One region of the Amycolatopsis thailandensis genome, then DNA from elsewhere that is predicted to be linked to it. Evidence: riboswitches for the same ligand, from Rfam matches in the RefSeq annotation. Region 1 holds a riboswitch; the other holds the start of a gene.
The links. Region 1 has a riboswitch for glycine ahead of gcvP (aminomethyl-transferring glycine dehydrogenase). Riboswitches for the same ligand answer to the same signal wherever they lie in the genome.
Positions count from the first base shown of each region.

Region 1 (4,287 bases):
GCAGACCTCGCGGACGGTGTCCTCGTAGACGCCGTGCGTCGACGGATAGGTGATCATGATCGCGGCCAGGTCGTCCGCGTGCTCGTCCACTGTGGACTTGAGGTGGCCGAGGTCGATGTTGCCCTCGTCGTCGCATTTCACGACGACAACCCGCATTCCCGCCATGACCGCGCTGGCCGCGTTCGTCCCGTGCGCGCTCGACGGGATCAGGCAGACGTCACGCGCCGCGTTCCCGTGTTCCCGGTGATAGGCCCGGATCGCCAGCAACCCCGCGAACTCGCCCTGGCTCCCGGCGTTCGGTTGCAGGGAAACGGCGTCGTAGCCGGTGATGCCGGCCAGCCACCGCTCCAGGTCCTTCACGATCGTGAGGAGTCCGGCGGCGTCTTCGGCGGGCGCGAACGGGTGCAGACCGGCGAACTCGGGCCAGGTGATCGGCTCCATTTCCGCCGTGGCGTTGAGTTTCATCGTGCACGAGCCGAGCGGGATCATGCTCCGGTCGAGTGCGACGTCCTTGTCGGACAACGCTCTCAGGTACCGCAGCAGCGCCGTCTCCGAGCGGTGCGCGTGAAAGACGGGATGGGTCAGGTAGTCGCTCGTACGGCGCAGATCCGGCGGGAAGCCGTCGGCGGTGTCGGCGTCGAGCGAGTCCACATCGGACACCGCCACGCCGAAAGCCTTCCACACCAAGGAAAGGTGCTCGCGGGTCGTCGTCTCGTCACAGGCGACGGCGACGTGGTCCGCGTCCACGAGCCGCAGGTTGACCCCGAGCTCCCGCGCCGTGCCGACGACGACCGCCGCGCGGCCGGGGACGGAGACCTTCACGGTGTCGAAGAACTCGCAGTGCACGACGTCGACACCGCTTTCGGCGAGCCCCGCCGCGAGCACGGTGGCCATCCGGTGCGCGCGGCTCGCGATGGCACGCAGTCCTTCGGGGCCGTGGTACACCGCGTACATCGACGCGATGACCGCCAAGAGCACCTGAGCGGTGCAGATGTTGCTCGTCGCCTTCTCGCGGCGGATGTGCTGTTCGCGGGTCTGGAGCGCGAGCCGGTACGCGGGCGCGCCGTCCGCGTCCTTCGACACGCCGACCAGCCTGCCCGGCAACTGCCGTTCGAGACCTTGCCGGACAGCGAGGTACGCCGCGTGCGGGCCGCCGAAGCCCATCGGGACGCCGAACCGCTGCGTCGAGCCGATCGCGACGTCGGCGCCGAGCTCGCCCGGCGGCCGGAGCAGGGTCAGCGCGAGCGGATCCGCGGCCATCACCACGGCCGCGCCCAGTGCCTTGGCCTCGGCGATGGTGTGGTCCCATTCGCGGACGGCGCCCGAAGCCCCTGGGTACGACAGCAGCACCCCGAAGAAGTCGCCACCGAGGCCCAGTCCGGTGATGCCCTGGGACAGGTCGGCGGTCACCAGCTCGATGCCGAGCGGTTCGGCGCGAGTGCGCAGGACCTCGATCGTCTGGGGCAGGGTGTCCTCGTCGACCACGAACCGGTTCGATTTCGCCTTGCCCGCCCGGCGGACCAGCGTCATCGCCTCCGCCGCCGCCGTCGCCTCGTCCAGCATCGACGCGTTGGCGATCGGCAGGCCGGTCAGGTCGGCGACCATGGTCTGGAAGTTGAGCAGCGCTTCGAGACGGCCCTGCGAGATCTCCGGCTGATACGGCGTGTACGCGGTGTACCAGGCCGGGCTCTCCAGCACGTTGCGGCGGATCACCGGCGGGGTCACCGTGTCGTGGTAGCCGAGGCCGATCATCTGCGTCATCGGCCGGTTACGCGCGGCCAGGGCGCGGAGTTCGGCGAGCGCGCCGGTCTCGGTGGCGGGTGGCGGCAGCTCCGGCGGTGTCGCGGACTCCCTCAGCGACGCGGGAACGGCCCGCTCGGCGAGCTCGTCGAGAGAGGCGACGCCGACGACGTCGAGGATGCGTGCGAGGTCTTCGGCGCCAGGACCGATGTGCCGGTCCGCGAAAGGGGTTCCGGATTCGAGAGCGGCCAGTGAAACGGGCTCCATCGGGGACCTCCCAAGACGCGGGGGTGGGGCCGGGACGGATTGTCCTGGCCCTCCCCACTCTGTCCGTACCCCCCGCGGGGGCGCCTGAGAGTTTCGCCCGTGGGTTGATTCGGGCTTGCACCGTCGGCGGGGCCGCCAGGTGGTGACCTGGCGACTCACTTTCCAGAGGCGTCTCGTCCGCGCGGTCCAGGGTGCCTGAGAGGTTCCGGGGAGGACTTGCTCCTTCGGCGCCGAGCTGTTATCGGCTCGGACTCTCCCGCGCGGATTCGTCGACCGCGGAAGTGAGCCTACCCTGCCGCTCGCGCGGCTTCATGATCAGCCGGTGCGACGTGCGTTACGGCGCTGAGTGAGCTCGTCCGGAGTGACGGTTTCGATCACGCCGCCGTCGGCCCGCTCGGCCGGGAACTCGTGGATGGTGCCGCTGATCTCCTGCATCGCCCCGCTGACCGCGATGCCGAACACGCCCTGCCCGCCCTGGAGTAAATCGACGATCTCTTCGGGCGAGGTGCACTCGTAGACGGTGGTGCCGTCGGAGAACAGGGTGACCTTGGCGAGGTCGCGGACGCCGCGCAGGCGCAGGTGGTCCACGGCGACGCGGATGTTCTGGAGGGAGACACCGGTGTCCAGGAGCCGCTTGACGACCTTCAGGACGAGGATGTCCTTGAACGAGTAGAGCCGCTGCGAACCGGAACCGTGCGCCGTCCGGATGCTCGGCGCGACCAGCTTCGTGCGGGCCCAGTAGTCGAGCTGCCGGTAGGTGATCCCGGCGATCTGACAGGCGGCGGGACCGCGGTAGCCGACGAGTTCATCCGGAAGGGAAGAGTCGGGGAACAGCTCGCCCTGCTCGCCGTCAGCGACCGGAACGAGCGGCTCTTGAGGGCTACCAGCCTCGACCACGCCATGCCTCCCCTCGCCCGACCTGGCGGCCGGCGAACAAAGCCGCGCGGACCCACGTGAGTCCGCACCGGAGTGAACCGTCAAGACGAATGCCCCAGACATCCGAATCACACCTTGGCGATTCACCTTCATTGACGGTAAGCGCGTCCGGCAAAGCGGTCAACGCGACGCGCGGTCGGCCTCAAGCTCTTCTTGAGGCTTGCCAGGGAACACTCCCCCGTTCGGCCGCACGCTTGCCCATTTTACTCAGTCGTGTTATTTTTTACTCATGCAAGTAAATCCCTCCACCCAAAGTGCCATGCAAGAAGTTCAGGCGGAGCTGGGGCTGTCGGTCACGGAAGCCGCGCGGCGAGCCCAGATCGTCGGAGCCACCATCGCGACGATCTCCGAGCTCGGCTACCACAAGACGTCGTTCGCGAAGATCAAGGAGCGGGCCGGGCTGTCCAGCACCCGGATCATCTCCTACCACTTCACCAACAAGGCCGGCCTGATGCAGGCCGTGGTCACCACCGTGACCGGCATGAAGGACAAGTTCCTGGAAGAGCGCATCCAGGGCACGACCGACCGGGCCGGGCTCCTGCGCGGCTACATCGAGTCGGAGATCGCGTTCCTCGGCTCGTACCCGGAGCTCGTGCGGGTCATGGTCGAGATGGCTTCGAGCGGCTCCGACGTCGAAGGCTGGTTCATGTCGGCGCCGATGGTCGAGGAGTTCCGGACCGGGCGGCTCGAACGCCAGCTGAAGCAGGGCCAGCAGGACGGCGCTTTCGGCGACTTCGCGGCGGACGTGATGGCGCTGTCCATCGCGCAGGCCGTCGACGGTGTGGCCGCGAAGTTCGCGGCGGACCCGAACCTGGACCTGGAGCGGTACGGGCGGGAACTCGCGGACCTGTTCGTCAAGGCGACCGCGTCCTGAGTGCCGGGCTCACCTCGTGAGTGGCAGGGACGGTTAGAGCGGACCGGCATTTATCGACCTGCGCGAGGGTGGCGGTTCAGCGTCTGCCGGGCTCGACGGTGCGGGAATTGGGACGTTGAACGTCCCAATTCCTTCACCGTGGGGTCGCCCGGCTTCGGAACTTGATCAACGGAAGATCCGGGACACTCAACGTCCCCGATCCTCCGTTGATCAAGGTCATGTCGGTCAGGGACCGGTGGCAGACGAGGTGACAGGGGAAGATTCCGGACACTCAACGTCCGGAATCCTCCCCCGTCGACCACGCCACCATCCAGCCCCACCCGGCACCACGACGAAACACGGCTCCACCGACGACAGACCCAGCACGTTCACTGCCCTGACTCCCCCACCAACAAGACCGAGCGTGGAGGATCCGGGACACTCAACGTCCCAAATCCTCCACACTCGACCGGTCACACAGTGGGCAGGCG
Region 1 covers NZ_JBHXJK010000158.1:3,121-7,407, forward strand. The annotation lists gene gcvP (aminomethyl-transferring glycine dehydrogenase) at 1-2,007, opposite strand, end outside; glycine riboswitch at 2,180-2,276, opposite strand; gene ACFWMR_RS37395 (MerR family transcriptional regulator) at 2,323-2,904, opposite strand; gene ACFWMR_RS37400 (TetR/AcrR family transcriptional regulator) at 3,203-3,817, shown strand.

Region 2 (4,287 bases), on a different contig from region 1:
AACGACATGGTCGGGGCGTGGAAACCGTAGTCGATCAGGCGCTTCGCGACGTCGTCGACGCTGACGCCGGTCTCCTTGGTGAGCCCGCGCAGGTCGAGGATGCACTCGTGCGCGACCAGGCCGTCCTGGCCGGTGTAGAGCACCGGGTAGTGCTGGTTGAGGCGCTTGGCCACGTAGTTCGCCGCGAGGACGGCGACCTGGGTCGCGGCGGTGAGCCCGCCGGCGCCCATCATGCGGACGTACGCCCAGGAGATCGGCAGGATCGACGCCGAGCCGTACGGGGCGGCGCTGATCGGGCCGACACCCGTTTCGGGACCGGCCTTCTCCAGCAGCGGGTGGTTCGGCAGGTACGGCGCGAGGTGCGCGCGAACCGCGACCGGGCCGACGCCGGGGCCGCCGCCACCGTGCGGGATGCAGAAGGTCTTGTGCAGGTTCAGGTGCGAGACGTCGCCGCCGAACTCGCCCGGCTTGGCCAGGCCAAGCAGCGCGTTGAGGTTCGCGCCGTCGACGTAGACCTGGCCGCCCGCGTCGTGGACGATCTTGGCCAGCTCGTCGATGCCGTGCTCGTACACGCCGTGCGTGGACGGGTACGTCACCATGATCGCGGACAGGGTGTCGCGGTTGGCGTCGACCTTGGCGCGCAGGTCTTCGAGGTCGACGTTGCCTTCGGCGGTGCACTTGACCACGACGACGCGCATCCCGGCCATGATCGCGGAGGCGGCGTTCGTGCCGTGCGCGGACGACGGGATCAGGCAGACCTCACGCTCGGCCTGGCCGTTGGCGCGGTGGTACGCGCGGATCGCGAGCAGGCCGGCGAGCTCGCCCTGGCTGCCCGCGTTCGGCTGCAGCGACACCTTGTCGTAGCCGGTGACCTCGGCCAGCCAGCCGGCCAGCTGCTCGACCAGCACGTGGTAGCCCTCAGCCTGGTCGGCGGGGGCGAACGGGTGGATGCCCGCGAACTCGCGCCAGCTGATCGGCTCCATCTCGGTGGTGGCGTTGAGCTTCATCGTGCAGGAGCCGAGCGGGATCATGCCGCGGTCGAGCGCGTAGTCGAGGTCCGAAAGGCTCCGCAGGTAGCGCAGCATCGCGGTCTCGGAGCGGTGCGAGTGGAAGACCTCGTGGGTGAGGTAGTCGCTCTGGCGGCCGAGGCCGGTGGGCAGCGCCTGGGTGCCTTCGGCCTGGTTCTCGACGCCGAACGCGTTGAGGACCTTGGCGATGATCGCGGGCGTGGTGACCTCGTCGACGGCGATGCGGACGTGGTCGGCGTCGACGGGACCGAGGTTGATCCCGTTCTCGCGCGCGACCGCGACGACCGCTTCGGCCTGGCCGGGCATGCGGGCGAGGACGGTGTCGAAGAAGCCCTCGTGGACGACCTCGACGCCGCCGGTGCGCAGGGCGTCGGCCAGCCCGGCGGCGAGCTCGTGGACGCGGGTCGCGATGCGCTTGAGGCCGTCCGGACCGTGGTAGACCGCGTACATCGCGGCGAGCACGGCGGGCAGGACCTGCGCGGTGCAGATGTTGGAGGTCGCCTTCTCGCGGCGGATGTGCTGCTCGCGGGTCTGGAGGGCGAGGCGGTACGCGGGGTTGCCGTCGGCGTCGACCGAGACCCCGACGAGGCGGCCCGGCAGCGAGCGCTCCAGCCCGGCGCGGACGGCCATGTACCCGGCGTGCGGCCCGCCGTAACCGAGCGGGACGCCGAAACGCTGGGTCGAGCCGGCGGCGATGTCGGCGCCGAACTCACCCGGCGCGGTGATCAGCGTGAGGGCGAGCAGGTCGGCGGCGACGGTGTACAGCGCGCCGGCGGCCTTCGCGGTCTCGGAGATGGCGGAGTAGAAGCCCGCGCCGCGCAGCACGCCGGAAGCGCCCGGGTACTGGACGACGACGCCGAAGAACTCCTCCGGCAGGCCGGTGAGCAGGTCGCGGACCTCGACCTCGACGCCCATGGCCTCGGCGCGGGTGCGCACGACGGCGATGGTCTGCGGCAGGCACTCGGCGTCGAGGACGACCTTGTTGGACTTCGCCTTCGACGCGCGGCGCATCAGCATGACGGCCTCGGCAACGGCGGTGGACTCGTCGAGCAGGGAGGCGTTCGCGGTGGCGAGACCGGCCAGCTCGGAGACCATGGTCTGGAAGTTGAGGAGGGCTTCGAGACGGCCCTGCGAGATCTCCGGCTGATACGGCGTGTACGCCGTGTACCAGGCCGGGTTCTCCAGCACGTTGCGGCGGATGACCGCCGGGGTGACCGTGTCGTGGAAGCCGAGACCGATCATCTGCGTCATCGGCTTGTTGAGCGCGGCGAGCGCGCGAAGCTCGGCGATGGCGTCCTCTTCGGACGCGGCGGGAGGAAGTTCGAGGTCACGCGTGACGCGGATCGCGGACGGCACCGCGGCCTGCACCAGGGCGTCGAGACTGCCGTAGCCGACCTCGGCGAGCATCTTGGCCTGCTCGGACTCCGAGGGGCCGATGTGCCGGTCGTCGAAGGACGTACTGGTCAAGGGAGCTCCTTTACTCAGGCGCCGGATAGACCGGTGCGCTGGGAACTCCCCCTCTGTCATGGCACCTGAGAGTTTCACCGCCCGTGGACAGGACGGCTTTCACCTTGGGTGAGGCGCACTTGCGCGCCTGCTTTCCAGAGTGGCCTCGCGGAAGCGGTAGTGGGTACCTGAGAGATTCCGGGGAGTTTGCTCCTTCGGTGCCCCACCACGTTCGTGGGGGCTCTCCCGCTCCAGCTCGACGGCCCGATCTGCAGTTGTGCGCACACCGTACCTGGCGTGTTCAGCGCAAGTCTACTTGTAGCCGGGCACGTCACTTGTCCCGCTCGCGCGGACACTCGACGTGCCCGGCGGGACACATGTGACCGAAGCCGGAACTCGCGTGACTGAAGCCGTGACTCGCGTGATGGAAGGCGTGACTCGCGTGATTGGAGACGGAACTCGTGAGTCACGGCTCTGATCACGAGTTCCGGGTCCAAGCACGCGAGTCACGGGCCTGATCACGCGAGTCACGGCTCCAAGCACGCGAGTCACGGGCTTGAGCACGCGAGTTACGCGTTCTCCATCATCATCTCGGCGGTGATGGTGCCGCAGAGCTCGGCGCAGCGCATCATCATGTCGGCGGCCTCGGCCAGTTCGGGGTCGCCGGTCCTGGCGCACTCCTGGGCGCACATGCGCATCATCTGGGAGGCCAGGCCGCACGTCTTCGCGCACATGCGCATCATTTCGAGGTCGGCGATCATGGCCGAGCAGCGCATCATCATGTCGGCGCTCATGCGGGACATGTCGCCGCAGGTCACCATCATCATCCCGAGCTTGGCGCCGCCGACCTCCATGCAGCGCGTCATCATCTCCTCGCACCTGACGTGGCACTCGTTGCACAGGTCGATGCAGTCGCGCATGGCGGTGCTCATCTGCCGAGTCATTCTCGGGGCCTCCTCGGTGGTCCTGGATGCTTCGCGCTCTCAGGACTACAGCGCAGGTCAGCGGGCCGCCATCCCGGCCACCGGGACGAGTGACGGCGACGAAAGTACATGAAGGCCCCCTTCACGTACCTAGGCGCAAGGAAGGGGGCCTTCATGTACTTCGAGGTGGCTCAAGTAGGTGCCTGATTGCGGGGAGGCGGAGAGCCGGGCACGGGCTGAAAGGAGCCTTCACCGCGTGAGACGAGAGGAAAGCGTCTTTCGGACCCCGGGGACCGAGCGCGGCCACCCAGTCCGTGAAGGCCTCCTTCCCTACCTTGAGAGTAGTGAAGGAGGCCTTCACCGACAGAGCGCTCGCCCCAACTACCTCAACGTCACCAAGCGCCACAGCGTTGCCGCGTGAAGGCCCCCTTTCCTCGGCTGAGCCGAGTGAAGGGGGCCTTCACGTACTCGAAGCCGCCCCAGGCCACATCGGTGCTGGTCCGTGAAGGCCTCCTTGAGGGACTCTGGGTCCCTCAAGGAGGCCTTCACGGACTTCGCGACCAGGCAAAACGCATTCAGAGGACGAAATGCGACGGGGGTCAGAGGGGGGTGACGTAGGCGCCCGAGATGCCGCCGTCCACCAGGAACTGCGAAGCGGTGATGAACGAGGCGTCGTCGCTCGCCAGGAAGGCGACGGCGCCCGCGATCTCCTCCGGCTCCGCGAACCGCCCGACCGGCACGTGCACCAGCCGCCGCGCGGCCCGCTCGGGGTCCTTCGCGAACAGTTCCTTCAGCAGCGGCGTGTTCACCGGCCCCGGGCACAGCGCGTTGACCCGGATGTTCTCCCGCGCGAACTGCACGCCCAGCTCACGGCTCATCGCCAGCACCCC
Region 2 covers NZ_JBHXJK010000106.1:8,675-12,961, forward strand. The annotation lists gene gcvP (aminomethyl-transferring glycine dehydrogenase) at 1-2,495, opposite strand, end outside; glycine riboswitch at 2,539-2,643, opposite strand; gene ACFWMR_RS31805 (hypothetical protein) at 3,044-3,418, opposite strand; gene ACFWMR_RS31810 (3-oxoacyl-ACP reductase) at 3,997-4,287, opposite strand, start outside.
Region 2: it holds a riboswitch for glycine, as region 1 does, so the genes downstream of both, gcvP (aminomethyl-transferring glycine dehydrogenase) here and gcvP (aminomethyl-transferring glycine dehydrogenase) in region 1, are expected to answer to the same signal.